One region of the Telluria mixta genome, then DNA from elsewhere that is predicted to be linked to it. Evidence: predicted binding sites of a transcription regulator. Region 1 holds the regulator's gene; each other region holds the start of a gene.

What was found. Region 1 encodes sigma-54, which starts transcription at its own class of promoters, with help from an activator protein. Its sites were predicted from a motif close to TGGCANGNAANCTGCTTT; they were not measured.
Region 2: a site for sigma-54 is predicted at 5,651-5,668, ahead of P0M04_RS02065 (DUF1549 and DUF1553 domain-containing protein). Genes of this name have one in related genera too.
Region 3: a site for sigma-54 is predicted at 1,597-1,614, ahead of P0M04_RS05255 (PEP-CTERM sorting domain-containing protein). Genes of this name have one in related genera too.
Region 4: a site for sigma-54 is predicted at 796-813, ahead of P0M04_RS02820 (ANTAR domain-containing response regulator). Genes of this name have one in related genera too.

What each region holds. Positions count from the first base shown of each region.
Region 1 is NZ_CP119520.1:1,505,090-1,512,317, reverse strand. Features, by position in the region: gene P0M04_RS06650 (KpsF/GutQ family sugar-phosphate isomerase) at 1-165, shown strand, start outside; gene P0M04_RS06645 (KdsC family phosphatase) at 165-698, shown strand; gene lptC (LPS export ABC transporter periplasmic protein LptC) at 707-1,330, shown strand; gene lptA (lipopolysaccharide transport periplasmic protein LptA) at 1,344-1,910, shown strand; gene lptB (LPS export ABC transporter ATP-binding protein) at 1,907-2,701, shown strand; gene P0M04_RS06625 (RNA polymerase factor sigma-54) at 2,704-4,218, shown strand; gene hpf (ribosome hibernation-promoting factor, HPF/YfiA family) at 4,296-4,655, shown strand; gene P0M04_RS06615 (enoyl-CoA hydratase/isomerase family protein) at 4,758-5,834, shown strand; gene P0M04_RS06610 (Rv1443c family protein) at 5,842-6,303, shown strand; gene P0M04_RS06605 (APH(3')-II family aminoglycoside O-phosphotransferase) at 6,300-7,067, shown strand; gene rapZ (RNase adapter RapZ) at 7,078-7,228, opposite strand, start outside.
Region 2 is NZ_CP119520.1:460,897-468,124, forward strand. Features, by position in the region: gene P0M04_RS02040 (SMP-30/gluconolactonase/LRE family protein) at 1-68, opposite strand, end outside; gene P0M04_RS02045 (peroxiredoxin) at 79-657, opposite strand; gene P0M04_RS02050 (c-type cytochrome) at 654-1,247, opposite strand; gene P0M04_RS02055 (hypothetical protein) at 1,257-1,637, opposite strand; gene P0M04_RS02060 (DUF1501 domain-containing protein) at 1,698-3,149, opposite strand; gene P0M04_RS02065 (DUF1549 and DUF1553 domain-containing protein) at 3,223-5,580, opposite strand; gene P0M04_RS02070 (rhodanese-like domain-containing protein) at 5,922-6,413, shown strand; gene P0M04_RS02075 (cytochrome b/b6 domain-containing protein) at 6,432-7,228, shown strand, end outside.
Region 3 is NZ_CP119520.1:1,177,304-1,184,531, reverse strand. Features, by position in the region: gene P0M04_RS05265 (AraC family transcriptional regulator) at 1-283, opposite strand, end outside; gene P0M04_RS05260 (alpha/beta fold hydrolase) at 420-1,352, shown strand; gene P0M04_RS05255 (PEP-CTERM sorting domain-containing protein) at 1,672-2,463, shown strand; gene P0M04_RS05250 (MmcQ/YjbR family DNA-binding protein) at 2,527-2,895, opposite strand; tRNA gene P0M04_RS05245 (tRNA-Phe) at 2,967-3,042, opposite strand; gene P0M04_RS05240 (FAD-dependent monooxygenase) at 3,175-4,416, shown strand; gene P0M04_RS05235 (DsbC family protein) at 4,444-5,166, shown strand; gene P0M04_RS05230 ((2Fe-2S)-binding protein) at 5,233-5,691, shown strand; gene P0M04_RS05225 (xanthine dehydrogenase family protein molybdopterin-binding subunit) at 5,702-7,228, shown strand, end outside.
Region 4 is NZ_CP119520.1:643,334-650,561, forward strand. Features, by position in the region: gene P0M04_RS02815 (CmpA/NrtA family ABC transporter substrate-binding protein) at 1-131, opposite strand, end outside; gene P0M04_RS02820 (ANTAR domain-containing response regulator) at 144-785, opposite strand; gene P0M04_RS02825 (hypothetical protein) at 982-1,239, shown strand; gene P0M04_RS02830 (hypothetical protein) at 1,260-1,430, shown strand; gene P0M04_RS02835 (S9 family peptidase) at 1,648-4,011, shown strand; gene P0M04_RS02840 (acyltransferase family protein) at 4,051-5,226, opposite strand; gene P0M04_RS02845 (acyltransferase family protein) at 5,354-6,391, opposite strand; gene P0M04_RS02850 (urate hydroxylase PuuD) at 6,547-7,228, opposite strand, start outside.

The sequences.
Region 1 (7,228 bases):
GTGATGCATCCGAATCCGCGCCGCGTGCATCCGGAACAGCTGGCGGTGGATGCCGTCGCCGTGATGGAAGAATTCCGCATCAACCAGATGCTCGTCACCGATGCGGACGGCGTGCTGGTGGGCGCACTGCACATCCACGACCTCACGCGCGCCAAGGTGATCTGATGGTGACTCCGCTGGCACACATGGAGCGCGCGGCGCGCGTGAAAGTCATGATCTTCGACGTCGACGGCGTCCTCACCGACGGCAGCCTGACCTATGGCCCGGACGGCGAAGTCACGAAGACGTTCTACGTGCTGGACGGCCTCGGCATCCAGCTGCTGAACCGCACCGGCGTACAGACGGCGATCATCAGCGCGCGCACGTCGCCCATCGTCATCAAGCGAGCTAGCGATCTCGGGATCACGCACGTGTTCCAGGGGCAGCACGACAAGCGCCTCGCGTTCGCCGAGCTGTTGAACAAGACCGGCGTGACGGCGGAGGAGTGCGGCTACATCGGCGACGACGTGATCGACCTGCCGCTGTTTACACGTGTGGGCTTTGCGGTGACGGTGCCGAGCGGGCATCCGGAAGTGCAGTACCGCGCCCATTATGTGACGAAGAACCCGGGCGGCCGCGGCGCCGTGCGCGAAGTCTGCGACATGGTGATGCGTGCCCAGGGCACCTACGAACAGGCGCTCGCGCCTTACTTCGGATAAGAGAAACCATGGCTCCCGCAAGCTACAAGCGTACCGCGCACCGCTGGCGCCTGCTGCTCCTGATGCTGTTCGCCGTGTTTTGCGCGTTCGGCAGCTTCTGGCTCGTGCAGGTGATGCAGGGCGATGAGAACGCGGCGGGCTTCAATGCCGGCAACGAGCCGGACTACATCGTCGACAACTTCAGCTGGGTGCGCATGTCGGAGGCCGGCAAGCCGCGCTACGTGATCTCGGGCGAACGCCTGACGCACCGCCCGGTCGACAATACGGCGCTCGTCGACAAGCCGGTCGTGCAGAGTCTCACCGACGAGCATCCGCCGATGACGATGACGTCCAACAGCGCGCTCGTGAGCCAGAACCAGAACCAGATCGACCTGACGGGCAACGTCGACATCCGGCGTCCGGCCGCCCCGGGTGCGGAGCCGATGCGGATCCGCACCGAGGTGTTGACGATCCTGCCGGACGACGAGATCGCGAAGACCGACAAGCCGGTCCACATGACGCTCGGCGCCGCATCGGTCGACGCGGTGGGCATGGTGGCCAACAACGCCACGCAGCAGATCGCGCTGGGTGGCCGCGGCAAGATGACCTATCCGCCACGCCAGTCGCGCGCAAGCCCTCAGGCAAGCCATTAGAGAGGACAATCGAATGAAAAAAATACTCGCCGCCGCCATCTTCCTGCTGGTGCCGCTGGCTGCCTCGGCCGAAAAGGCGGACGCGCTCAAGCCCGTCGACATTGCGTTCGACAACGCCAACGTCGACCAGGTGACGCAGAATTACGTCGCCACCGGCAACGTCATCATCACGCGCGGCACCATGATCCTGAAATCCGACCGCGCCGAGGTCAAGGTAGCGCCGGACGGTTGGCGCACCTTCATCCTCACGGCCAATCCCGGCAAGCTCGCGACCTTCCGCCAGAAGCGCGACGGCGGCCCCGACCTGTGGGGCGAAGGCCAGGCCCAGCGCATCGAATACGACGAGCGCAGCGACCTCGTGAAGCTGTTCTCGAAGGCCGTCATCCGCCAGCTCGAGGGCAAGAAGGTCACGCAGGAGATGGCCAGCGAATTCATTTCCTACGACAACCGCAACGAGAAGCTGCTTGGCCTGAACGACGCCAACGGCACGGACAAGCCGGGCAACGGCCGCGGCAGCATCACGCTGCAGCCGCGCCGCGCGACGGCGGCACCGGCCCCCGCTCCGGCAGGCAAGCAATGACGGAGGCGCGCACGATGGAAGCAGGGACGCAGGCGCCGCCGGCCGAATGCGGCGGCAGCACGCTCGTCGTCAAGGGGCTGCAGAAGAGCTATGGCAAGCGCCTCGTCGTCCGTGACGTGTCGCTGCAGGTCGCATGCGGCGAGGTCGTCGGCCTGCTGGGTCCGAACGGCGCGGGCAAGACGACGTCGTTCTACATGATCGTGGGCCTCGTGCCGTCGGACGCCGGCAGCATCGACATCAACGGCACCGACATCACGAGCCTGCCGATCCACCGGCGCGCGCTGCTGGGTCTGTCGTACCTGCCGCAGGAAGCGTCGGTGTTCCGCAAGCTGACGGTGGAAGAGAACATCCGCGCCGTGCTGGAATTGCAGCGCGAGAACGGCAAGCCGCTCACCAAGGCGCGCATCACCGAACGTCTCGACGAGCTGCTGGCCGAGCTGCAGATCGAGAAGCTGCGCGAGAGTCCGGCGCTGTCGCTGTCCGGTGGCGAACGCCGCCGTGTGGAGATCGCGCGCGCGCTCGCGACCAATCCGCGCTTCGTGCTGCTGGACGAACCGTTCGCCGGCGTGGATCCAATTGCCGTCATCGAGATCCAACGTATCGTGCGCTTCCTGAAGGAGCGCGGCATCGGCGTGCTGATCACGGACCACAATGTGCGCGAGACGCTGGGCATCTGCGACCGCGCCTACATCATCAACCAGGGGGCGGTGCTGGCATCCGGCCGACCCGACGACATCATCGCCAACGAATCGGTGCGCCGCGTCTACCTGGGCGAACACTTCCGAATGTAGTCATGAAACAGACGCTGCAACTCAAGACCTCACAGCACCTTGCACTGACGCCGCAACTGCAGCAGTCGATCCGCCTGCTGCAGCTGTCCACGCTCGAGCTCCACCAGGAAATCGAGCAGGTCCTGAGCGAGAATCCGCTGCTCGAACGGCTCGACGATCCGCTCGACCGCTCCGTGCGCCTGCTGGCGGACGGTGCCATAAATAACGCCACCATCGGCGCGCCGGCGTCATCGCAGGCGGGCGAGGCGCCCGCCGCCCAGGGCAACGGCGAAGAAGGCGGCAGTGCGCCCGCCGAGAGCGGCAATGGCGAAGGCGGTGACGCCGGCGGCGACAGCGGAGAAGGTGGCGGCGAAGGCGGCGAGGACTGGGGCGAATACGGCCGCAGCGGCAGCGGCGGCGGCGAGGAGGAGGACGGCCGCCCGCAGCTGGAGGCGAGCCCCGTCACCCTGCGCGAACATTTGATGGAACAGGTGCGCATGACGTGCTGCGCGGCGCGCGACTGCGCGCTCGTGGAGCTCGTCGTCGATGCGCTCGACGACAACGGCTATCTGGAAGAACCGCTGGAAGACATCCACGCGCGCCTGCCGGAAGAACTGGAAATCGAGTTCGAGGAATTGCGCACGGCGCTCGCTCTCGTGCAAAGCATGGACCCGCCCGGCGTGGGCGCGCGCAGCGCGGCCGAATGCCTGGCCCTGCAGATCCGCCGCATGCCCGGTGTGCCGATGGTCACGCGGCGCATGGCGCTCGTCATCGTCGAAAAATACCTGACGTGGTTCGCGCAGCGCGAATTCAACAAGCTGAAGAAGGCGCTCGATTGCGACGACGAAGACCTGCGCGAAGCCCAGGCCGTCATCCGCCAGTGCAATCCGCATCCGGGCGCGGCGTTCGCGTCGGACGTGTCGGACTTCGTGGTTCCCGACGTGATCGTGCGCCGCGCCAAGGATGGCTGGAGCGTGCAACTGAATCCGGAAGTGATGCCGCGCCTGCGCGTGAACAGCCTGTACGCCTCGCTGATGAAGCAGGGCAAATCGGAAACGCAGATGAACGCGCAGTTGCAGGAAGCCAAGTGGCTCATCAAGAACATGCGCCAGCGCTTCGACACGATCCTCCGTGTAGCTCAGGCAATTGTCGATCGCCAGCGCAACTTTTTTTCCCATGGCGCAGTCGCGATGCGGCCCCTTGTTTTACGTGAGATAGCTGATACACTAGGTCTACACGAGAGCACAATTTCTCGAGTCACAACTCAGAAATATATGCTGACCCCGCACGGCATGTTCGAGTTGAAGTATTTCTTCGGGAGTCACGTTGCCACCGAAGCGGGAGGCGAAGCATCGTCGACGGCAATACGGGCACTCATCGTTCAACTGACAGGAGCAGAAGACCCCAAGAACCCTTTATCCGACAGCAAGATCGCGGAGATGCTAGGGGAACAGGGAATGGTTATCGCGCGACGCACGGTTGCGAAGTACCGTGAGGCGCTGAAGATCCCACCCGTTAGTCTCCGCAAATCCCTGTAGCAAAGCTCTTGCAACACCACTGGCCCATTGCGCCGGATGCGCGCACTTGACGGCAGTGCATCTTCAAAGGAGTGTGTATGAATCTCACAATCAGCGGACATCATCTCGATGTAACTCCAGCCATCCGAGAATACGTACAGAACAAGCTCGAACGCATCACCCGTCATTTCGATCAAGTGATCGACTCCCACGTCATCCTCTGCATCGACAATCTCACCGAGAAAGAAAAACGCCAGAAAGCCGAGATCAACCTGCGCCTCGCGGGCAAGATCGTCCATGTCGCCAGTGCCGCGCACGACCTATACGCCGCGATCGACATGTTGATGGACCGCCTGGACCGCCAGGTCGTCAAATACAAGCAAATGCTCAAGGATCATGACAACGCGTGTATCAAGCGCATGTCCGAGGGTGGGGAGGAAGAGCCCGCCGCGGCGTGATGCCACGCGTGCAGTAGCACCAGAAACGAAGGGCGCATCGGCGCCCTTTTCGTTTTTATGGGCGCTACAATGTCGGTCTGATTATTTCAATAACAACGAGACATGACCGACTACGTTTTATCGCGGGTCGCCAACCGCACCGGCATCATCACCCTGGACCGCCCGAAGGCATTGAACTCGCTGTCGCTGGACATGGTCCGCGCGCTCACCGCCACGCTGCTCGCCTGGCGCATCGATGCCGGCATCGACGCCGTCGTCATCAAGAGCAGCAGCGACAAGGCCTTGTGCGCCGGCGGCGACATCCGCTTTTTCCACGAAGCGGGCAGGGCCACGCCGCAGACGGGCAGCCCGCTGCTGGAAGATTTTTTCACCGAGGAATACGCGCTCAATCACCTCATTCACTTTTATCCGAAGCCGTTCATCTCCCTGATGGACGGCGTCGTGATGGGCGGCGGCATGGGCATCGCGCAGGGCGGGCCGGACTGCGGCCTGCGCATCGTGACGGAGCGCTCGAAGATCGCCATGCCTGAAGTGAACATCGGCCTGTTCCCGGACGTGGGCGGCAGCCATTTTCTTTCGCATGCACCGGGCCGCCTGGGCCACTACCTCGGCGTGACGGGCGTGACCATCGGCGCGGCGGACGCGATCTACGTCGGTCTCGCCGACGTGTTCGTGCCAGGCGCGCAGCTGGATGCGCTGCGCGCGCTGATCGAGACGACGCCGGGCGCGGAGCTGCCCGCCGCGATCCGCGCGTTCGCCGCGCCGTTCTCTGCCGGCGCCAGCGAACTGGAAGCGCAGCGCGAGGCGATCGACCGCCACTTCGGCGCGGACTCCGTCGCGGCCGTGATGGCGTCGCTGGAGACGGATGCGGGCCCGTTCGCGCAAAAGGCGCTGGCCACGATGCGCCAGCGCTCGCCGCTGATGATGTCCGTGACGCGCGAGATGCTCGTGCGCGGTGGGAGTCTTGGCGTGGCGGACTGCCTGCGCATGGAGCGCTCGCTCGTGCGCCGCACGTTCGAACACGGCGAAGTGCTCGAAGGCGTGCGCGCGCTCGTGATCGACAAGGACAATGCGCCGCGGTGGAATCCGCCCACGCTCGATGCGGTCACGCCGGAGATGGTCGCCTGGTTCTTCGCGCCTGTCTGGCCCGATCACGCGCATCCACTGCGTGACCTGTAACTGAGTTGTGATCTCGCTGCGTTTCGAATCCGAGCTGGCCGCCGCGCCGGACACGGTGTGGCGCCGGGTCACGTCCGTCGAGGGCATCGCCGACGAGATGGCGCCGCTGCTGCGCATGACGTTCCCGCGCGGGATACGTGCGCTGCCTCTGGACGCCTTCGTGCCGGGACAGCGTCTGTGCCGCAGTTGGCTGCTGTTGCTGCGCGTGCTCCCCATCGACCGGAGCGACCTCACGCTCGTCGAACTGGAGCCGGGCCGGCGCTTCCTCGAACGCTCGCCGATGCTGTCGATGGCGTTCTGGCAGCACGAACGCATCGTCGCGCCGTCCGCGCGGGGCACCACCGTCGTCGACAACCTGATGTTCCGTCCGCGCCTGCTGCCGCGCGCGCTCGTGCGCGCGGGCGTGGCGCTGTTCTTCCGCCATCGCCACGCGCGGCTGCGCCGGCACTTCGGCAAAGGAGCCAAATGAAAACACCCACCGCCTGGAAGACACGCCTGGCCGGCTACCGCTGGACGCGCCAGGACATCGGTTGTTCGGAAGCGGACGTGTTCCGCCTCGACGCACCGGATCGCCCCGTGCTGTTCGCGAAATTCGAACCGGCCGGGTCGCTGGCCGAATTGCGCGACGAAGGGGAGAGGCTGCGCTGGCTGGCCGGCACCGGCATGCCGTGCGCGCCGGTGCTCGATGCCGCGTCGGAGGACGGGACGGACTGGCTGCTGCTGGGCGCCGTGCCGGGGCGCGACCTGCTGGCCGCCGGGCTGGCGCCGCGTGTGACTGTCGAACGGCTTGCGGGCGCGTTGCGCGCGCTGCATGCGCTCGATCCGGCTGCGTGTCCGTTCGACCACCGCGCGGCGCGGCGCATCGAACGCGCCCGGGCGCGGATGGAGGCAGGGCTGGTGGACGAGGACGATCTCGACGACGAACACCAGGGCTTGGCGCCCGCCGCGCTGTTCGCCCGCCTCGCCGCGCAGGCACCGCGCAGCGAAGACCTGGTCGTCACGCATGGCGACGCGTGCCTGCCGAACCTGATCGTCGACGATGCGGGTCGCACCGGCTGGATCGATTGCGGCCGCCTGGGCGTGGCGGACCGCTGGCAGGACCTGGCGCTGGCCACGCGCGACATCGCGGAGGAATTGGGAGAGGAGTGGGTCGAGCCGTTCCTGGCCGCGTACGGCGCGACGTTCGATGCTGCGAAGAGCAGCTTCTACCGGCTGCTCGACGAGTTCTTCTGATTTCGGCGGATCACGGCTGCTCGCGGTGGCGCACGACGACGCGTTCCGTTTCGCCGAAATACGCGCCGAGCCGCTCCGCCATGTACACGGAGCGGTGCTGGCCGCCCGTGCAGCCGACGGCCACGGTGAGATAGCTGCGGTTGTCCTTCTTGAACGACGGC
Region 2 (7,228 bases), 1.0 Mb from region 1:
GCGATGGTGTCCTGCGCCTGCGCCAGGCCGGCGGCGAGCGCGAGGACTGCGATGGTGATCTGTTTCATGCGCTCCTCCTCATTTCGCGACGGCCAGCTTTTGCACGGCCTGCAGCGCCTGTTCGACGTTCGCGCCCGGCGCCAGTCCACCGACAACCGCGGCGACCTTGCCGTTCGGCGTCACGATGAACGTGGTGCGTTCGGCGAAACCGTGGTCGATGTCCTTGCCGCGCGTGTCCTTGCGGCCCGGCGCGGCTTCGCGCACCGTCAGGTCGTACGACTTCGCGATGCGGCCGTCGGCATCCGACGCGACCGCGATCTTGCCGGCGCAGTACTCCGGATCGGCCGAGAAGTCGTTCAGGCGCGCGATGCTGTCCAGCGAGACGCCGACGATGCTCGCGCCGGCCGCGGCGAATTTTTCCTGGTTGACGGCGAATGCATGCGCCTGCACGTTGCAGCCGCCCGTATAGGCCGACGGGTAGAAGTACACGACCACGGGGCCCTTCTTCAGCGCGTCCTTGAGCGAATAGCCGAAGGCCTTGCCGGCCTGCGACGCCTGCGTCTTGAAGTCCGGGGCGCTGTCGCCCTCTTTCAGCGCGGCCGCGGCGGGCAGCGCGATCGATGCGGCCAGCACGGCCGCCACCAACAATTTCATCATCTCTCCTGTATCCCTGATAGGTAATGCGCCAATACGTCGATCTCGGCGTCCGTCAATCCCTTCGTGGCCTCGTTCATCGTGCCGCCCGGGCTGTTCCTGCGTTCGCCGCTGCGCCATGCCAGCAACTGGTTGCGCAAGTACTTCACGTCCTGCCCGCCGATCACGGGAAACGCCGCGTTGCCGGTTCCCTTGCCCTGCGGGCCGTGGCAGGCCGCGCAGGTGGCGAACAGCCGCTGCGCCGTCGCCGCGTCGGCATGCGTCGCCTCGCCGCGCATCGCGGGCAGGCCGCCGTAGTACGCGGCGATGTCGGCGATGTCCGCTTCGTCCAGGCTCCTCGCCATGACCATCATGTAGTCGTGTTTGCGCGCGCCGCTGCGAAAGTCCTGCAACTGCTTGACGATGTACGCCGGATACTGGCCGGCCAGCCGGGCGAACTTCCCGTCCTCGCCATTGCCGTTGCCGTCGGCGCCGTGGCATTCCTGGCAGCGCTCCGATTCCGACTTGATGCGGCCTGCTTCCACGTTGCCCGCCCATGCCGCGAGCGGCAGGACGAGCGCGAGGACGGCGCACGCGTTCTTCAGATTCTTCAAGCGCTGCGCCTATTCTTTCTTGTAGAACGTGTGGCATGTCTTGCAGGTCCGCGACAGCGTGGTGGCGGCATCGGTCGCCTTGTCGAAGTCGTTGGACGTGACCGAGTCGACGATCGCGAGGGTCAGTTCGCGGCTCTTTTTCGACAGGTCGACCGCATTGGCGGCATCGCCCTTCTGCACGAAATAGGTTTCCACGGTGTCGAACATGGCGTTCATGGACTTCGCATCCGCGATGGCGGCCTTGCCGTCCTTGAGCGCGATGTTCGACGCCAGGCTCTTGTTCGTATCGTCGATGTTCTGCATCAGGTCCATGTCCAGCTCAGCCGCCGCCCAGGCCAGGCCGGCGCTGACGGACAACATGGCGCCGAAGACGATCAGTTTTCTCTGCATGTGTTTCGTTTCTCTTTCCGCTTGCGCCCCCGGGACGCATCCCGGGGGTCGTGCCGTCGCTTACGCGAGAATCTCCTTGATGACCTTCCCGTACACGACGGTCGGACGCTCGGACCGGCCGTTGTTGAGGAAGGTGGTCTTCAGGTGGTCGAGGCCCATCAGCTGCAGCACGGTGGCGTGCAGGTCGTACGTGTCGACCGCCTTGTCCTTGTCGGCCACCTGCAGGCCCACCTCGTCCGTCTCGCCGTACGTGTAGCCCGCCTTCAGGCCGCCGCCCGCCATCCACTGCGTGTAGCCCCATGGGTTGTGGTCGCGGCCCGTGCCGCTCTCGCCCCACGACGTGCGGCCGAACTCCGACGCCCAGACGACGAGCGTCGTGTCGAGCAGGCCGCGTTCCTTCAGGTCGTGCAGCAGGCCCGCGATCGGCTTGTCGACCATGCGCGCCATCACGCCGTGGTTCTCATCCAGCTCGCTGTGCGCATCCCAGCTCTGGCGGTCGGACTCGACGCCTTCCGGATAGCCGGACACCACCTGCACGAAGCGCACGCCGTTCTCCACGAGGCGGCGCGCACGCAGCAGCACTTCGCCGTAGCTCTGGCTGACCTTGTCGTTCAGGCCGTACAGCTCCTTCGTCGCGGCCGACTCCTTGCTGATGTCGACGGCGGCCGGCGCGGCGACCTGCATACGGTCGGCCAGTTCGTACGAACGCAGGCGGGCGCGCAGTTCGGTGTCGTTCGGGTAGCGCTGCGCGCCCAGGTTGTTCAGCTGCTTGAGCAGGTCGAGCGACGAGCGCTGCTGCGCGGCGCTGCGCAGTTCCGGACGCTCGAGGTACAGGATCGGCGAATCGCCCGGACGGAACGCGGTGCCCTGGTAGACGGCCGGCAGGAAACCCGAGCTCCAGTTGACGGAACCGGCCGACGGTTCGCGGTCGCCGTTGTACAGCACGACGTACGGCGGCAGGTCGGGGTTGGCGGCGCCGAGCGCGTAGCTGATCCAGGCGCCCAGCGACGGGCGGCCCGGGTTCAGGTCGCCCGTGTTCAGCTTGAGGATGGAGATGTCGTGCGTGGCGCCGATCGTCGTGCTGGACTTGATGAAGGTGATCTTGTCCGCGTGCTGGGCCAGGTTCGGCAGCAGGCTCGAAAACCAGGCACCGCTCTCGCCGTACTGCTTCCAGGTGCGCTCCTTCGATACGTACAGCTTGCCCACGCCGCCCTGCGTCGACGTCTTGATCCCTTTCAGGAACGACGCCGGCACGGGCTGGCCCGCGAGCTTCTGCAGGTCCGGCTTGTAGTCGTACAGGTCGAGCGTGCTGGGGGCGCCGTTCTGGTGCAGCCAGATGACGGACTTGATCTTGGCCGGGAAGTGCGGCGACTTGGCCGCGAGCGGGTCGATCAGTTCGGCGGCCGTGGCGGCGGACAGCAGGCCGCCGCCGGGCAGCAGGCCGGTCAGGGCGCCGGCGCCGAAGCCGAGGCCGGATTTGATCAGGAAGTCCCGACGTGAATTGATACTCATGATGTTCCCTTTTTCTTGTGTTTCTGGGTTCGCCATTGCGGGCACGGCGTGTCCGCAATGACGTTCTCGTTATTTAGAAGCGATATGCGAAATCGTTCGAGTTGGCGACGGCATGCACGAGATCGACGAAGGCGGCGGTGCGCACGGGGTCGATCTTCTTCGCATCCTTCAGGCCACTCGGCACGGCAACCTCGAACTGGCCGCTGGCCGCCTTCTCGCGGATGGCGATCTGTTCCTGCGCCAGGAAGCTCTTGAGCGCGGCCCGTTCGGTCTTGTTGGGCTCACGCGAGAACAGGATCTCGTAGACCCGGTTGAGCTGGGCGTCCTCGTTGTTGCCTGCCTCGTTGATCACGCGGCCGGCCAGCGCCTGGCTCCACTCGAACACGATGTCGCTGTTGAACATCGTCAGCGCCTGCAGCGGCGTCGTCGTCACGTCACGCTTGTGGTGCGGGTTGTTCGGGTTGGCCGGATCGAAGTTCTGGGTGATCGGGTACGGGAAGCTGCGGCGCGTGAACACGTACAGGCTGCGGCGGTACCAGTCTTCCTTGTTGTCCGACACGGTCCAGGCACGGTTGCCGGCGAAGTCGCGCGACTTGCCGCCGCCGTCGCCCTTCTTCAGCACCGGCGGGAACACGGACGGGCCGCCCACCTTGTCGACCAGCAGGCCCGATGCGTACAGCAGCGAGTCGCGGATCTCTTCCGCTTCCAGGCGCTTGCGCGGATACACCGCCAGCAGCTCGTTCTTCGGATCGACCTTCTGCACGTCCGGACGCTCGTTGGAGGCCTGGCGGTACGTGGACGACAGCAGGACCTCGCGGTGCAGCTTCTTCACGTTCCAGCCGCTCTGGACGAAGCCGGTGGCCAGGTGGTCCAGCAGTTCCGGGTGCGTGGGCTTGGCGCCGGCGCGGCCGAAGTCCGCGACGGTGGCGACGATGCCCTTGTCGAAGTACTGCGCCCACACGCGGTTGGCGTACACGCGGGCCGTCAGCGGATTGCTCTCGCTGCTGACCCACTTGGCCAGCGCGGTGCGGCGGCCGGACGATTTATCGGTCGGCTGGATGTCCAGCTTGACGTCCTTGCCGCCCCACAGTGCCGGGATGCCCGGTTCGACGGCTTCCAGCGGTTTCTCGTGGATGCCGGTGAAGCGGATGCGCGTCTCGGGCACTTCCTTGCTCGTCAGCTCGAACGCGGTGGTGTACGTGGCCGAGCCCTTCGCTGGACGCAGCTTGTCGAATTTCTTCAGCTGTTCCTGCAGCGACTTGTACTCTTCATACTTGGCGACGTTCTCCGGCTTGAAGTCGGCGCGGTCCTTTTCCTCGGCCGTGCGCTTCAGGAAGGCGATGATCTCCTGGTCCGACGCGACCGACTGCTTGCGCCAGTTGACCCAGCGGTCCAGCGCGTTCCAGTCCTTCTCCGGCTTGAAGATCGATTCGCGGCTGTCGCTCAGGTAGCGCTCGTTGTAGTACTGGCGGCCTTCGGGACGGACCGTGTCGAGGATCGCCTTCATCTTCGCGCGGATGTCCTTGGTCGCCTCGTTGTACGCGGCCTGCTGCTTCTGGAACTCCTTGTCGAACTCCGTTTCCGAACCCTTGGCCAGCGGCGTCTTCTCGTTGACCGACGTGTTGGCGAAGAAGGCCTGCAGCTGGAAGTATTCCTTCTGGCTGACCTTGTCCATCTTGTGGTTGTGGCAGCGCGCGCAACCGATGGTGGACGCCAGGAAGGTCTCGCCGACCAGGTCCGTCATGTCCGTCTCGATCTGGTACTTGCGCTGCACGAGGTCGCGCGAGTTGAAGTTGTCCGGATAGCCGGCGAGGAAGCCCGTCGCGATGCGCGCTTCCTGGCTTTCCGGCCACAGCTCGTCGCCGGCCAGCTGTTCCTGGATGAAGCGGTTGAACGGCTTGTCCGTGTTGAACGCGTTGATCACGTAGTCGCGGTAGCGCCAGTTGTTCGGGCGGGTGTTATCGTTCTGGAAGCCGGTGCTGTCGGCGTAGCGTGCGAGGTCCAGCCAGCGGCGCGCCTGGCGCTCGCCGAAGTGGTGCGATGCCAGCAGGCGGTCGACCAGCTTCTCGTACGCGTCGGGCGACTTGTCGTTCTCGAACGCCTTCACTTCCTCGGGCGTCGGCAGGATGCCCCAGGTATCGAGCGTGGCGCGGCGGATGAAGGTGGCGCGGTCCGCTTCCGGCGACGGCTTGATGCCCTTCGCTTCCAGCTTCGCGAGCACGTACGCGTCGACGGGCGTGCGCACCCATTTCTTTTGCTTGACCGTGGGCTCGGCCGGCGCCACGGCCGGCGTATACGCCCACGCTTTGGACGCGGCGGCGGCCGGCGCGTCTTTCGCCGGTACGACTGCCGGCTTGTCCTGGTCAGCGGCGGAGACGACCGCCGCTGCGAAGCTCAAGGCGACGGCAAGATACAAAGCCTTGCTTTTCATTTGACTGACTCCCTCATTGGTTCATCCGATCCTAAAAGTTGATGCGCGTGGTGATGGTCTCGCCTCTCTCTTTGCAACTATCGCGCCAGCTCCGCGCAATTGCGTGATTGGATGCCGCAAACCCTTGATTTCTCGGGCTTCCTGCCATGCAGGGCGGTGGTTCTGCGCCTTGTGTGATGACTGCTGGTTTGCGAACAGTGCGCGGCATGCGGTGTTCGCTTTTCAGCAGACATTGGATTAGCCAGCAGTACGAAAGCGCACACCGCCCGCAAATCCGGGGCAAACGATTGGCACGGTAGTTGCAACGATGAAGACACCCCCAACAACAATGAAAGCGACACATGAACATCCTTAAGACCACCATCGCCGCCACCCTGCTCCTCGCCGGCGCCGCATCGTTCGCCCAGGAAGCGGCAGCGCCGGCCGCCGCCAAACCGGCCGCTGCACCGCAGCCGTGGACCTACAAGACGAAGCAGCTCTCGCGCGCCGAGATCGACAAGCTGCTGCTCCAGCCGGGCAAGGTGCTGGTGCTCGACGTGCGCCGTCCGGACGAACTGCCGTCCAAGGGTTCGTTCCCGGTCTTCCTGAGCATCCAGAACGCGGACCTCGAGAAGTACCTGAAATACATCCCGAAAGACCGCCAGATCGTGACCGTGTCCAACCGCGCCCACCGCGCCGGCGCCGCGGGCGACCTGCTGACGCTGCGCGGCTTCAAGGTCGCGGGTGCGGCCGGCACGCTGGACTACGAAGAGCAAGGCGGCGTCGTCGAACACATCAAGCCGCCCGCGCCGCCGGCCGCCGCACCGGCACCGGCCGTGGCCCAGGCGCAGTAACCGTTCGTGACGATGGCCATGAATTACCGCACCGCCGCCAAGGCAGACCTTTATCCGAGCAGCCCCGTCGCGGCGCCGACGGCGCACGCGACCCGCATCCGCCTGTGGGACCTGCCGGTCCGCATCTTCCACTGGTCCCTCGTGATCGCCGTCCTCGTGGCCTTCGTCACCGCCAAGCTGGGCGGCGACTGGATGGACTGGCACGGCCGCGCGGGCCTGGCCATCGTCGGCCTCGTGACGTTCCGCCTCGTGTGGGGCATCGTGGGCTCGACCCATGCCCGCTTCCTGAGCTTCGCCCCGACGCCGGCGCGCCTGCGCGCCTACCTGACGGGCCGCTGGCACGGCATCGGCCACAACCCGCTGGGCGCGCTGTCCGTGTTCGGCCTCCTCGGCCTGCTGGCAGTGCAGGCGGGCACCGGCCTGTTTTCCAACGACGACATCGCGTTCGACGGGCCGCTCTCAAGCCTCGTCGAAAAAGCGCGTTCGGACAGCCTGACGGGCCTGCACCACCAGTTGTCGGACGTGCTGCTCGTGCTGCTCGGATTGCACATCCTCGCGATCGTGTTCTACCTGGTCGTCAAGAGGCACAACCTGATCAAGCCGATGGTCACCGGCTGGAAGCACGCGCAGGGCCGCGTCGCACCGGCGCCGAAGACGCGCGGCGGCAGTCCGCTCGGTCTCGTCATCGCGCTGCTCGTCGCGGCGGCGGTCACGTATGCGGCCAGCGGCAAGCTGCTGCATCAACCGCCTCCGGCGCCCGCGCCCGCGGCCGCGCCGGCGGCGTCCCCTCCACCGACTACCTACAGCAGCACGCC
Region 3 (7,228 bases), 330 kb from region 1:
GCGCGAGCCGCAGCAGCAGCGAGGTGGCCGGCCGGGACAGGGTCCAGCGGGTGCTCGAGCCGCCCGGCACGACGCAGAACTGGCCGTGCAACCGCACGCCCTGCCGCTCGGCCTTGCCGGCCCGGTACGACACCGGCACCGGCGCGCCCAGGTGGAGGCACAGCACGTGGCGCTCGTCCACGGGCGAATCGAACCGGCCCGGCGGCACCGGCGACGTCAGGACGTCGAGGAGCGGCAGCGGGGCGGTGGACGGGCTGGGATAGCAGGCGGGGCGGTCGGTCATCGGATCCTCCGGTACGCGTCTCGCCAATGTACAAGGAAATCATCCGTTTGTGTCCGCTGTCGGCCGCCGGTGCGCGCAGATCGTGGCGCGCGCCACTAGCATCCTTCCATGTCCAACGCATCGAAGGAGAGTCGGTATGAAACGCAGGGATTTCTTGTACATGACCGCGGCGGCCGTGGCGGCTGGCCGTGCGCAGGCGGCGCCGCAAACGGAAGTGGAGCGCTACCGTCACGCGCGGCGTTACGTGGACCTGCCGTGCGGCCGCATCGCGTACGTCGAGCGGGGCAAGGGCGCGGCGGCGCTGTTCCTGCACGGGGCGCCGCTGAATGGCTTTCAATGGCGTGGCGCGATCGACCGCCTGGCCCCGTACCGGCGCTGCATCGCCCCCGATTTTCCGGGCCTCGGCTACTCGCAGGTCCCGGAGGACCAGTCGGTGGCGCCCGCCGCCCAGGTGGCGATGCTGGCGGCGCTGCTGGATGCGCTCGGCGTCGACCAGGCCGACATCGTCGCTGCCGACAGCGGCGGCGCGGTCGCGCAGATGTTCCTGGTCCGCTATCCGGCGCGGGTACGCACGCTGCTCCTGACGAACTGCGACACGGAGCCCAACAGCCCGCCGCCGATGATCCAGCCGGTGCTCGACATGGCCCGTGCCGGCACGCTGGCCGACGACACCGCGACATGGCTGGCCGACGGGAATCGGGCGCGCGCGACGTTCGGCGCGGCCGTGTACCACGACCCTGCGCTGCTCACGGACGACATCATCGACTACTACGTGGCACCGCTGGTGAGCACGCCGCTGCGGCGCAGGCAGTACCACGCGTTCCACAACGCCCTGGCGCCGAACCCGCTCGCGGGCATCGAGGCGGCGCTCAGGCGCAGTACGGTGCCGGTGCGAATGGTGTGGGGCGCCAGCGACATCATCTTTCCCATGGCGGATGCCGCTTACCTGGACCGTATTTTCCCGCGCTCGCAGGGAATACGCCGGGTTCCAAAAGGAAAATTATTTTTTCAGGAGGAATTTCCTGATGTTATTGCGGAAGAGGTATTGCATTTATGGGATGTCGGTTAAATAGATTTCTATTTTGAATTAATTCAAAATATCACAGATAATCAAATTTTCTTCAAAGTAAAATAATTTGCGCATAGTAATAAAAGTATATCCATAATGTGAATGCGCGACGGGTATTAAGAATACATATGTTTCATCAGCCATCGGTGAATTACCCGATTTAAATGTCGGAGTATTTAACAGTGCTGGGATCTATATCAGTGCGCATTTAAAAAATCCATTTTCTTTCAAATAGATAAGGCGGTGGCACGGGAATTGCTAAGGTGTCGCATGCATTCGTTGCACCTATAACGTTTATCCACTTGAAAGGACCACTGAGATGAAACTAAAATTTGCGCTGGCCGCTGCCCTCGCATTCACCGCCATTACCGGTACCGCACACGCCGGCGCCTTTATCAACGGCGGTTTTGAAGACGGCAATACGAACGGCTGGACGACTGGGGAGGGTAATCGTTCGTTCATCGGCAATACCGGACTGACGCCGGCAACGTTCCTGCCGGGTGGCAGCCTGTACACGGGGCCGGCCACCCGTTCCGCCATCAATACCGCAGGCACGTCGGATCCGCTGCTGGGCGGGCTGCTGGGCTCGACCGTCTATTCGGGCCAGTATTCGTACCGCGTGGAAGACACCACGTTCGGCGGTAACGCTTCGGTCCTCAGCCAGAAAGTGACGAATTACACCGAAGCGAACGTCTTCTTCGCCTGGAAAGCCGTGCTGGAAAACGGCGGTCACAGCGCCGATGAATCGGCCGAACTGCTGATCACGCTGACCGACGATACGACCGGTACCGTACTGATCAACCGCGTGTATAACGCCGGTGCGGGTGGTGGTGGCGTCGACGGCCGTTTCTCGGTGACTGGCGACCTGTATTACACGCCGACCTGGCAAATCGAACAGCTCGCAATCGATTCGTCGCTGTCGGGCCATGATTTCACGTTGTCGATTCTGGCGGCCGATTGCTCGCCGACCGGTCACACGGGTTATGCCTATATCGACGGTTTCGGCGCGGTTATCCCGCCGGTGAATGTTCCGGAACCGGCTTCCGCTGCGCTGATGCTGCTGGGTGCAGGTGCAATGCTGCGCTCGCGTCGTCGCAAGCAGGCTAAATAAGCAGTAATAAAAAAAGAAAGCGCCACCTTCGGGTGGCGTTTTTTTTGCAGCATTGCCGCTCTCTTATCCTTCCTTATCTCCCGCAATGGCACGCTGTGCGGCTTTGCTGAGTGAGCCGAGGGCTTTCCGATACGACCACTCGACCAGTTCCGCCAGATACGCAGGGGGGAAATGCTCGACCTGGACGATCGTCACCCAGTGAAAACGTCCCATGTAGCGAGCCGGCTTCACACCAGGAATGTCTGTCAGTTCCACAAAACGGTCGGTCGAGACTCTCGTGCTGAAACGCCATTTTTCCGGCTCGCTCGTCTTGAAATAAGCGAAGTTCTTTCCGCCAACGGCGTATGCAAGAACGTTCGTGGGCGCGCCATGCAGCACTTCGGTCGCGCCAGCGAATCCACGGCAAAATGACTTCAGCTCTTCGACGTTCATGATATCCCGTTCGAGAAACAAAAACGCCAACCTGCATGGGTTGGCGTTTCGTTAAATACTGCTGAATTCTTTGGTGGCCCGGGGCGGAATCGAACCACCGACACAAGGATTTTCAATCCTCTGCTCTACCAACTGAGCTACCAGGCCAAAGGAGGCATGATTATAGCGACGGGTTTGCGAAGCTGCAAGTCCTGTCGAGTAATTTTTGGACGGGGGTGGGCAAGATGTCCGTCCCGTTCGCCGGGAGCAGGCCATGGTGAAGGGTCTATAATGTTCATTATGAGCACACAGACCACTTCCTCCGCACCTCATCGCAACGTCGCGCGCCGCAGCGACATCTGCATCGTCGGCAATGGCGCGATCGCCAAGACGGCGGCGCTGGGCCTGTCGCAGGCCGGGCACAGCGTCACACTGCTCGTGCCGCCCGCGCGGCCCGAGGCACAGGATACGTCGACCGCGTCGGGCGACAAGCCCTGGGACGTGCGCGTCTATGCGCTCAACCACACGGCGCATACTTTGCTGTCGTCGCTGAAAGTCTGGGGCGCGCTCGACATGGCGCGTGTGGCGCCCGTCGACGCCATGGACGTGCAGGGCGACGGGGAGCAGGGCGGCCATCTCGGGTTCGATGCGTTCGGCGCCCATGCGGGCTCGCTCGCGTGGATCGTCGAGGACAGCAACCTGAACCAGGCGCTCGATGCGGCGCTGCGCTTCGCCCAGAACGTCGAGACCGTCACGGGACGCGCCTGCCGCATCGTGAGCAGTGCCGACGACGTCGAGGTCGAGCTGGAAGACGGCAAGGTGCTCGCGGCCCAGCTGCTGGTCGGCGCCGACGGACGCGATTCCTGGGTGCGCGGGCAGTGCGACATCGGCATCGATTACCGCTCGTACCACCAGCGCGCCATCGTGGCGAATTTTGCGTGCGAAAAGCCGCATCACAACGTGGCCTATCAATGGTTCACGTGCAAGGAAGGGATCGTCGCGCTGCTGCCGCTGCCGGGGAATAAAGTGTCGCTCGTGTGGTCCGCGCCGGACACGCTGGCCGACACCATCATGAACGAATCGCTGGGCGAACTGGCGATCCGCCTGGGCGAGTATTCGGAGAACAAGCTGGGCCTGCTGAAGCCGCTGCAGCCGGAAGACGTCAAGGCGATCCCGCTGGCGCTCGTGCGCCCGCATGCGATCACGGCGCCGCGCGTGGCGCTCATCGGCGACGCCGCCCATGCGGTGCATCCGCTGGCCGGGCACGGCATGAACCTGGGCTTCGGCGACATCAATGCGCTGCTCGACACGATCGCCGCGCGCGACGCCCACCAGGGCCTTGGCGACGAGCGCGTGCTGGCGCGCTATGCCCGCGCGCGCAAGGAAGACGTGTTGCTGATGCAACTCGCCACGGATGGCCTGGAGCGTCTGTTCGGCGCAAATCTGGAGCCCGTGCGCGTGGTTCGCAATTTAGGATTAAACTTGCTGGATAAGTTGCCTCTGGTCAAGCGACGGCTGATCGCCCACGCGATGGGCAGGTAACGTGGCACATCTTTAAGGAATTCACTCATGGGTAAAACGAAGCTCGCCGTCCTGCTGGCGACCGGCCTGATCACGTCGTGCGTCGGCGCGCAAAATTCGGTCGAGGCGACCATCAAAAAGGCGATCGAACCCCGCCTGGGCGGCGCCAAGATCGAGTCGATCAAGGAAACGCCGTACGCCGGGCTGTACGAACTGCGCGTGGCCGGCGACATCCTGTATACGGACAAGAAGGGTGAATACCTGATCATCGGCCACGTCTACGATGCCAAGACGACGCGCGACCTGACCCGCGAGCGCATCGACGACATCAACAAGATCAAGTTCTCCGACCTGCCACTGAACGACGCCATCAAGCAGGTCAAGGGCGACGGCAAGCGCGTGATCGCCGTGTTCGAAGACCCGAACTGCGGCTACTGCAAGCGCCTGCGCCAGACGACGCTGAAGAACATGGACAACGTGACGATCTACACGTTCATGTACAACATCCTGTCGCCGGACTCGTTCGAGAAGTCGAAGAACATCTGGTGCTCGCCCGACCGCGTCAAGGCCTGGGATGACTGGATGATCAACAACAAGCCGGCAGCGGCCGCGCCGGCGAGCTGCGAGTCGCCGAACGAGAAGGTGCTGGCGCTGGGCCAGAAGCTGCACATCACCGGCACGCCGGCGATCTTCTTCTCGGACGGCAGCCGGATTCCGGGCGCCGTCGACCAGAAAACGCTCGAGGCCAAACTGGCCGCCCTCAAGCAGTAAAACGAAAAGCCCGGCACCGCCGGGTTTTTTACGACCATACCAACAAGCCAAAACAAGGGAGAAGACATGCTCACATTGAACATCAACGGGCGCGACGTCCAGGTCGACGCCGATCCCTCCACGCCCATCCTGTGGACGCTGCGCGACAACCTGAACATGACCGGCACCAAGTTCGGCTGCGGCGCCGCGCTGTGCGGCGCCTGCACCGTGCACCTGGACGGCCAGGCGATCCGCTCCTGCGTCACGCCGATCTCCGCCGCCGCGGGCCACAAGATCACGACCATCGAAGCGATGGAAGCCGACAAGGTCGGCAAGGCCGTGCAGGACGCCTGGGTCAAGCACGACGTCCCGCAGTGCGGCTATTGCCAGAGCGGCCAGGTGATGAGCGCCACGGCACTGCTGCGCGCGAACAAGAAGCCGACCGACACCGACATCGACAACGCCATGAGCGGCAACATCTGCCGTTGCGGCACCTACCAACGCATCCGCGCGGCCATCAAGGATGCCGCCAAGACCCTGGCGTAAGGAGGCCGGTATGCTATTCGATCAGATGAAGAGTGTCGTGCCGGCTGCCGGTGTATCCCGTCGTGATTTCCTGAAAGCCGGCACGCTGGCCACCGGCGGTCTCGTGCTGGGCTTCGTGCTGCCCACCGGCGGCCGCTTCGCCCAGGCCGCGGAAGCCGCCAAGCCGACGGTGTATGCGCCGAACGCGTTCCTGCGCGTGGCGCCGGACAACACGGTGACCGTGATCGTCAACCGCCTCGAGTTCGGCCAGGGCGTGCACACGGCGCTGCCGATGGTGATCGCGGACGAACTCGATGCCGACTGGAGCCAGGTGCGCGCCGAGCTGGCGCCGGCCGCCGACGTCTACAAGGATCCGGCCTTCGGCATCCAGATCACGGGCGGCTCGGGCACCATTGCCCACTCGTTCACGCAATACCGCGAAGTGGGCGCCCGCGCCCGCGCGATGCTGATCCAGGCCGCCGCGCAGCAGTGGAAGGTGAATCCGTCCCAGTGCCGCACGGCGAAAGGCGTCGTCTACGGCCCGGCGGGCCAGAAGGCCACGTACGGCGCGCTGGCCGACGCGGCCATGGCCCTGCCGGTGCCGGAAACCGTCACCCTGAAGGACCAGAAGGCGTTCCGCTACATCGGCAAGCCGATGCCGCGCCTGGACGCCCGCGCCAAGTCGACTGGCCGCCAGCAGTTCGGCCTCGACGTCAAGCCGGCCGGCACCAGGGTCGCGGTCGTCGCGCATCCGCCCGTGTTCGGCGCGAAGGTCGCGAAGTTCGATGCATCGAAGGCCAAGGCCGTGCGCGGCGTGATCGCCGTGCTGGAGATCCCGGTGGACCGCGGCGGCCGCGGCGTGGCCGTCGTCGCCGACGGCTACTGGCCCGCCAAGCAGGCGCGCGACCTGCTCGCCATCGAGTGGGACACGGGCGCCGTCGAAAAAGTTGACAGCGACAAGCAGCTGGCGCAGTTCGCGGAACTGGCGAAGACGCCGGGCGCCGTCGCGCGCAAGGCCGACACGTCGAAGCTGGCAAGCGCGAACAAGAAGATCTCCGCCGTCTACGAATTCCCGTACCTGGCACACGCGCCGATGGAACCGCTCAACTGCACGGTCGACCTGAAGGATGACGCCTGCACGCTGTGGGTCGGCTCGCAGTTCCAGACCGTCGACCAGGCCGCGGCCGCGGCGGCGGCCGGCCTGAAGCCCGAGCAGGTCACCTTGAACACGATGATGGCGGGCGGCGGCTTCGGCCGGCGTGCGGTGCCCACGTCGGACGTGATCGTGGAAGCCGTCAACATCGCCAAGGCGTACAAAGCCGCGGGCCATGCCGGTCCGGTGAAACTGATCTGGAGCCGCGAGGACGACATCCGCGGCGGCTACTACCGTCCGTCGCACATCCACCGCGCCGACATCGGCCTGGACGCCGGCGGCAACATCGTCGCCTGGGACCACACGATCGTCGGCCAGTCGATCATCAGCGGCACGCCGTTCGAACCGATGATGGTCAAGAACGGCGTCGACGCCACGATGGTCGAAGGCATGGGCGAGCCGTAC
Region 4 (7,228 bases), 860 kb from region 1:
ATGCCGTATTTGTCGTCCAGCCCGAGCACGGACGCCATGACGAGGGACGCGCAATCCGTCAGGGGCATGAAGCCGGCCCTGATCACGGTCTTTTCCGGCCGGTCCGAGCCGGCGATGAATGCGTGAGCCATCGTATCCTTTGTTTAGCCTAATAGATCCTCGACGTCGAGGATGCGCTGGGCGACTTCGGCCAGCTTGAGCTTCTTGTTCATCGCCATGCTGCGCAGCCGCTGGTAGGCCTCTTCCTCCGTCAGCCGGTTGCGCGCCATGAGCACGCCCTTGGCCCGTTCGATCAGCTTGCGGTCGGCGAGCTGGCGGCGCGTGTCGGACAGCTCGTCCAGCAGCTTCTGCTCGCGGTGGAAGCGCTTCATGGCCACGTCCAGCACCGGTTTCACGCGCTCGGCCTGCAGCCCGTCCACGATGTACGCGCTGACGCCCGCCTCGATCGCGGCATCCATGCTGGACGGCGTCTGGTCGTCCGTGAACAGGACGATGGGCCGCGGCTCGTCGCGCGTGGCGATCACGATATGTTCGAGGACGTCGCGCGCGTCCGATTCGCTGTCGATGATGATCATGTCCGGCTGGATCTGGGCGATCCGCTCGGGCAGGAAGATGTCGGCGGGGAGCGAGGCGACGATGTCGTAGCCCGATTCCAGCAGACCGATGCGCAGTGCCGTGTTGCGCCTTGCCTGCGCGGCGAGCGCGGCGGCATCCGCGGCCTCGCTGGACGCGGTGTTGACGACGACGATGCGCAGGGTGCGCTGGACCTTGGACGGCGGTTTCATGCCCTTTGGATATGCAAGTTCCGGGCCAGCCACTCAGATATTCATGTTCCGAATTTCAGGGTGCGGATCAACATTAGTTGTCGCACAGAAAATATTCACGAAACACATAGGAAGCATCACAAATCAAAAGTTCATTTATGACGTGGTTGTCCCTATACTGCATCGCAACACGACAGATTTCTTACCGGAGATGACCATGAACACCGCAACGATCACCCAGGCGCAGAACAAGACGCTGCGCCAGCACATTGCCGACACCTTGGGCAAGATCCGCAAGTTTGCGATCGAACTGTACGAAGCGCACGGCGGCCTGATCGTCCCGGACGCCGCCCAACCGGGCAGTGGCGCCCTGGCCCGCCGCAAGATGCAGCAGCAAGCCGGCATCATCATCCTGGGCCCGTTCTGCGCAGCCGCGCTGGCACCGGAAGCCGTCCGCGAAACGCCGAACAATTAATCAAGCCAAGGATACACATCATGACCCCGATCGAATACCTCACCGTCGCCATCGCCGCAGCCGCCGTCGTCACCCGCATCGTGATGTTCGTGCGCAACCCGTCGCTGACCGCTCCGTCCGAACTGTGGCTGGCTCAGGAGCCGACCGAACTGTGGATGGGCGAATACGCGAAGCCGAAAGCAGCTGCATAATACCAGCTGACCACATCGTCTCCACACGCCCGGCATTGGCCGGGCGTTGTTTTTTGTGCGCCGCAATATTGCTTGTGTACGCCACCGTACTTACGCACGCGCGCCACTCCCCGCTCGCGAATCCGCCCAGCACCAGAGTCGGCTGAGCTAGAATGCTTTTTTGCAATTTCTCACCAAGAAAAGCATTCTTGTTCTTCATTTATCCACCCGACTGATGATGCGACTCCCTGTCCTTACCGTTTTCGCCGCACTGCTGGCGCTACCCGCCGCCGCCTCGACGCCCGTGACCCTCGACCAGGCCATGGCCAACCCCGACTGGATCGGTCCTCCCGTGGAAGCGGCGTGGTGGAACTGGGATGGCAAGCAGGTCATCTATAAACAGAAGCGCGCCGGCTCGCCGCTGCGCGACACGTATCGCGTGAACGCGGCGAAGGCCGGCACCGCGGCGCAGGTGACGGATGCCGAGCAGGCGAAGCTGGACAGCCCGGAAATGCTGTACAACCGCGCCCGCACCCGCGCCGTCGTCGTGCGCAACGGCGACCTGTTCGAGCGCGACCTCAAATCGGGCGCCCTCGTGCAGATCACGCGCGGCAATGGCGTGGCGATCCAGGCCGTCCAGTACACGGCCGACGAACGCGGCGTACAGTACCGCATCGGCGACGACTGGTTCGCGTGGGACCGCAACGACCGTGTGGCCGGCCCCGTCGCCCTGCCGCGCGCCGCCAAGGATCCGAACGTGACGGAACCGGACGCGCTGCGCGACATGCAGCTGCGCCTGTCGACGATCCTCAAGCGCCAGAAGGACGAGCGCGACGCGACCCGCATGCAGGCCGAGGAACAGCGCCGCGCCGACCCGACCCGCGCGCCAGCGCCCATCTACCTGGGCGACAAGGTCGCGATCGTCAACAGCGCGCTGTCGCCGGACGGCCGCTGGCTGCTCGTCGTCACGGGTCCGAAGAACGCGGACAAGGGCCGCGCCGGCAAGATGCCCCGCTACGTGACGGAAAGCGGCTACGAGGAATTCTCGGAAGAGCGCACGCGCGTGGGCCGCAACAACCCCGCCGGCCACGGTCTCAAACTCGTGAACCTCGCGACGCGCGACGTGAAGGACCTGGCGCTGGACGCCCTGCCCGGCATCGCGGTGGACCCGCTGGCCAGACAGCGCGCGGAGCACAAGCTCGACCCGCTCAAGGGCAACCGCCCGGTGATGATCGGCTTCGACGGCGAGGCGATCACGTGGAGCCAGAACGGCGCCAACGTCGCCGTCATGTTCCGCGCGGTGGACAACAAGGAGCGCTGGATCGCCACCGTCGACCTGCCGCGCGCGGCGCTCCAGCCCGCGCACCGCCTGACGGACGACGCCTGGGTCAACTACGACAACAATGAATTCGGCTGGCTGCCGGACGGCTCGACCCTGTGGTACCTGTCCGAGGAAAGCGGCTACGCGCACCTGTACGTGCGCGACGAGGGCGGCCGCACGCGCGCGCTCACGCAGGGACAATGGGAAGCGGGCGACGTCGCGTGGTCCGCGGATGGCCGCACCGCCTGGGTGCTGTGCAACCGCAAGGCGCCGCACACGTACGAAGTCTGCGCCGTCGACGCGTCGAACGGCGCCACGCGCGAAGTCAGCAGCCTCGCGGGCGTGCAGGACTTCCGCCTGTCGCCGGACCAGAACAAGCTGCTCGTCCACTATTCCGGCCCGTACCTGCCGGCGCAGCTCGCGACCCTGCCGTCGCACGGCGGCGACGCCGTCAGGCTGACGGACACGCGCACGCCGGACTTCAAGGCGCGCGAGTGGATCCAGCCGCAGTTCGTGACGATCCCGTCGACGCATGGCGCCGATCCGGTCTGGGCCAAGCTGTACCGCCCCGCGCAACTGGAGCCGGGTAAAAAATATCCCGTAGTGATGTTCGTGCACGGCGCGGGCTACCTGCAGAACGTCACGCAGCGCTACACGCCCTACTTCCGCGAGCAGATGTTCCATAACCTGCTCGTGCAGAACGGCTACGTCGTGCTCGACATGGACTACCGCGCGTCGAAGGGTTACGGCGTCAAATGGCGCACGGCGATCTACCGCCAGATGGGCCATCCGGAACTGGACGATTACCTGGACGGCGTGAACTGGATGATCGCGAACCAGCAGGGCGACGCGGCCCGCGTGGGCATCTATGGCGGCAGCTACGGCGGCTTCATGACCCTGATGGGCATGCTGCGCGCGCCGGACGTCTTCAAGGCCGGCGCCGCGCTGCGTCCCGTGACCGACTGGACCACGTACAACCACGAGTACACGGCCAACATCCTGAATACGCCGGACCTGGATCCGGACGCGTATAAAACGTCGTCGCCGATCGAATACGCGCAGAACCTGAAGGGCCACCTCCTGATCGCGCACGGCATGATCGACGATAACGTATTCTTCCAGGACTCCGTGCGCATGGCCCAGCGGCTGATCGAGCTGAAGAAGGACCACTGGGAGCTGGCGCCGTATCCGCTGGAGCGGCATTCGTTCGTGCAGCCGGAGGCGTGGTATGACGAGTATCGGCGGATTTACCAGCTGTTCGAGCGCACTCTCAAACAGTAAGCGTCACGCGGGCCGGTGCAACGTCGGCCCGCGGCACCTTCACATCAGGAGCTTGTCCTCGCCGGACGCGGCCGACGACGGAGACCGTTGCAGCGGATCCTCGAGTTCGGGCGTCACAACGCGCTTGGCCGGCGACGTCGCGACCGCGCCGGCCAGCGCCGTCACGCGGTCGATCGCCACACCGATCAGGTTCTTGTGCTTCTCGCACTGCAGCGCCAGGAATGCGGCGACGACGATCGGGACCGTGTACACGACGCCGATCAGCACCGGCCCGGCCGTGAATCCCGTGCCGAACATCACTGCCTTGACCAGATACATGAGCGGATAGTGGAACAGATAGAGGCCGAAGCTGATGTCGGAGCCAAACCGGATCGGCGCCGCGCATGCCTTAAGCAGGGCCTGGAACCGGTCGCCAATGACCGCGAAACCGTAGATGTTCAGCGCGACGATCGCGCCGATCAGATAGCTCTCCGGCCAGAAATCCACCTTCCACTTCGCGCCCGCGGCGATGCCGGGGAATGCTTGGGCGAGCACGTGCCCCAGGTCAAAGAACGAAAACGCGTACACGGCCGCGAACGAGCCGACCCAGCACGCCCAGCCAACCAGTGTCGAAGCACGATAGCGCGCCACGGCGAAATGGAGGCCCGAACCCATGAGCCAGATCGGAAACCCGACGAGGATCGCCGGCCCCGCGACGAGCGCCGCGCTTGCCACAGCCAGCACTTTCTTCCTGCCGGTCACGTACACGGCGGCGGCGAACAGGATGTAGTACCAGAATTCATACGACAGTGACCAGAACGGCCCGTTCGTGCCCGGGTAGATATTGGCCTGCCAGACCTGGTTCAGGAACAGCGCATTGATGCCGATCGACGCCACCCATTTGAACAGGCTATACGGCTGCATCGGCGAATACGCGGTCAGCGAGATGGCCTGGCCGATGGTGTCCGCGACCAGCGTCAGCAGCAGCGCCGGCAGGCACACGGACCACAGCCGGATGAAGCGCGCGCGCAGGAACGCGGGTCCGTCGGGCTGCTTGGTGCCCGAGAACGTGATCAGCATCCCCGACAGCACGAAGAACACGAACACGGCCTCGCTCCCGAGGTCGCCCACGTAGGGCACGCGGAATTTCGTGAAGTTCTGTCCGTGCGCGATGTAGACGGCCAGCGCTGCGAGCAGGCGCAGCAGGTTCAGGTAGGAGGACAGGGAAGATTTCATCGGCGGGTCGCGCGGCTAATTGTTATCGTTCAATACTAAGTGCACGTTAGCTTTACGGCTATACATTAATGAAGAGCTGTTGTATTGCCATCGGCCCCGGCGCGCGTCAGGCCGGGCTGCGTCACGGTCAGTCGACGAGGTCGGACGTGTCCAGCGCCGCCTGTCCGCCGGAGACCGCAGTGCCGGCGCGTGCGGCTGCCACGCCGTATCCCATCGCCGTGTTGCCGGGCCAGAGTTTGCCCAGCAGCGACCGGTACCATTTATTGCGCTGCTCGGTAAGCATGCCCAGCACCCAGACGCCCGCCAGCAACAGGCCCATGAACAGGGCCGGCGAGCGCACGTGCAGCCCGTTCCAGATCAGGACAGCGAGCGGCATGTGGAACACATAGAGCGAAAACGTGAAACCGGACAGATAGCGGATCACGCCCTTCCATTTGACGAAGAGGCGCAGGCCGAGCGACCCCGCCGCGAGGAAATTCAACGCGACGATCACGCCCAGCACGAAGTCACCGAGGAACTGGTTCGACCCCTGGGCATAATCGATCAGGCCGGGGGCGAACGGCCGCAGTGCTTCGCGCAGCCGGATGCCCACGCCGAACCAGATGAACGCCAGTCCGGCGCCCGACGACGCGAGGAACAGCCACAGCGCGCGGTGCGGCGGCAGCGCCGTCATCCGCCGGTGCAGCAGTACGCCGAGCAACCATACGGGCAGCAGCAACAGGATTTTCGGCCCCGCGATCGCCGCGGTACACACCAGCAGCAAAGGGCTCGGGCGATACATCCAGAGCGCGAACAGGACGTAGTACCAGACTTCGTAATCCAGCGACCAGACCGTCCCGACATACGGCATCGGCAAATCCATCCACGACTGGCCGAGGAACAGCAGGTTCACGCCGATGTCGAACAGGTCGGACCCGCGCGAGCTGCCGTACCCTATGATGTTGACGCCGACCGTCCAGGCAATCACGAGCGACAGCAGCGCCGCCGCCAGCAGGACGGGATAGATGCGCGCGATGCGGTGCAGCGCATAGCCGCGCAGGCCGAGTTCCGGCCGCGCCGCGTGCGAAATGACGAAGCCCGACAGCACGAAGAAGACGACGACGGCCGAATGGCCCGGCCACGGCAGCGGGCGCGCGGGAAACATGAGGGGCCAGACGTGTGTCATTAAAACCATCAATGCGGCAACCAGCCGCACCAGGTCCAGGTACACCGACAGACCGGTTGCAATGGGTTTCGTGGCGGAGGGCGTGGACATGGTCGTAGGGAATGTACTGAATAGCAAGAGTAGGTAACTTATTGGCAAAAGTCAATGTCTATATTTCAATTCGTCTTTGCCCCTGCCTGGAACCACGCCGCGATCTCTCCCCGTTCCGCCTCCGTCATGTTGGTCATGTTCGCCAGCGGCATCGCCTTGAGCTGCACGGCCTGCTGATAGATGCGGGGTGCGTTCTGCGCGATGCCGTGCGCGTCGTCCAGCATCACGCCGGCCGGCGCGCTCGCGAACCCGGGCTGCGTCGGGTGCGCCGCGTGGCACGACACGCAGCGCTCGCGCAGGATCGTCTCCACCCGCGCAAACGGCACCGTCCCCGCCGACACACTGGGCCGCGGCGGCGCCAGGACCACGGCGAGCCCCAGCAGCAGCGCCACGCCGATCGCCGGCCAGATCCACTCCACGCGGCCCTTGTGGCGCAGGTTGAAGAAGTGGCGGATGAAGACGCCGGCCGCCATGATCGTGCCCAGCACGGCCCACGCCTGCGGGTGGCGGTAGGTCATCGCGAAGTGGTTGCTGATCATGATGAACAGCACCGGCAACGTGAAATAGTTATTGTGGACGCTGCGCTGCTTGCCGCGGATGCCGTAGACGGGATCGGGCCGTTGCCCCGCGCGCATCGCCTCCACCATCTTGCGCTGGCCCGGAATGATCACCATCGCGACGTTCGCGACCATGATCGTGCCGATCATCGCGCCCACGTGGATGTAAGCGGCGCGGCCGCTGAGGAAA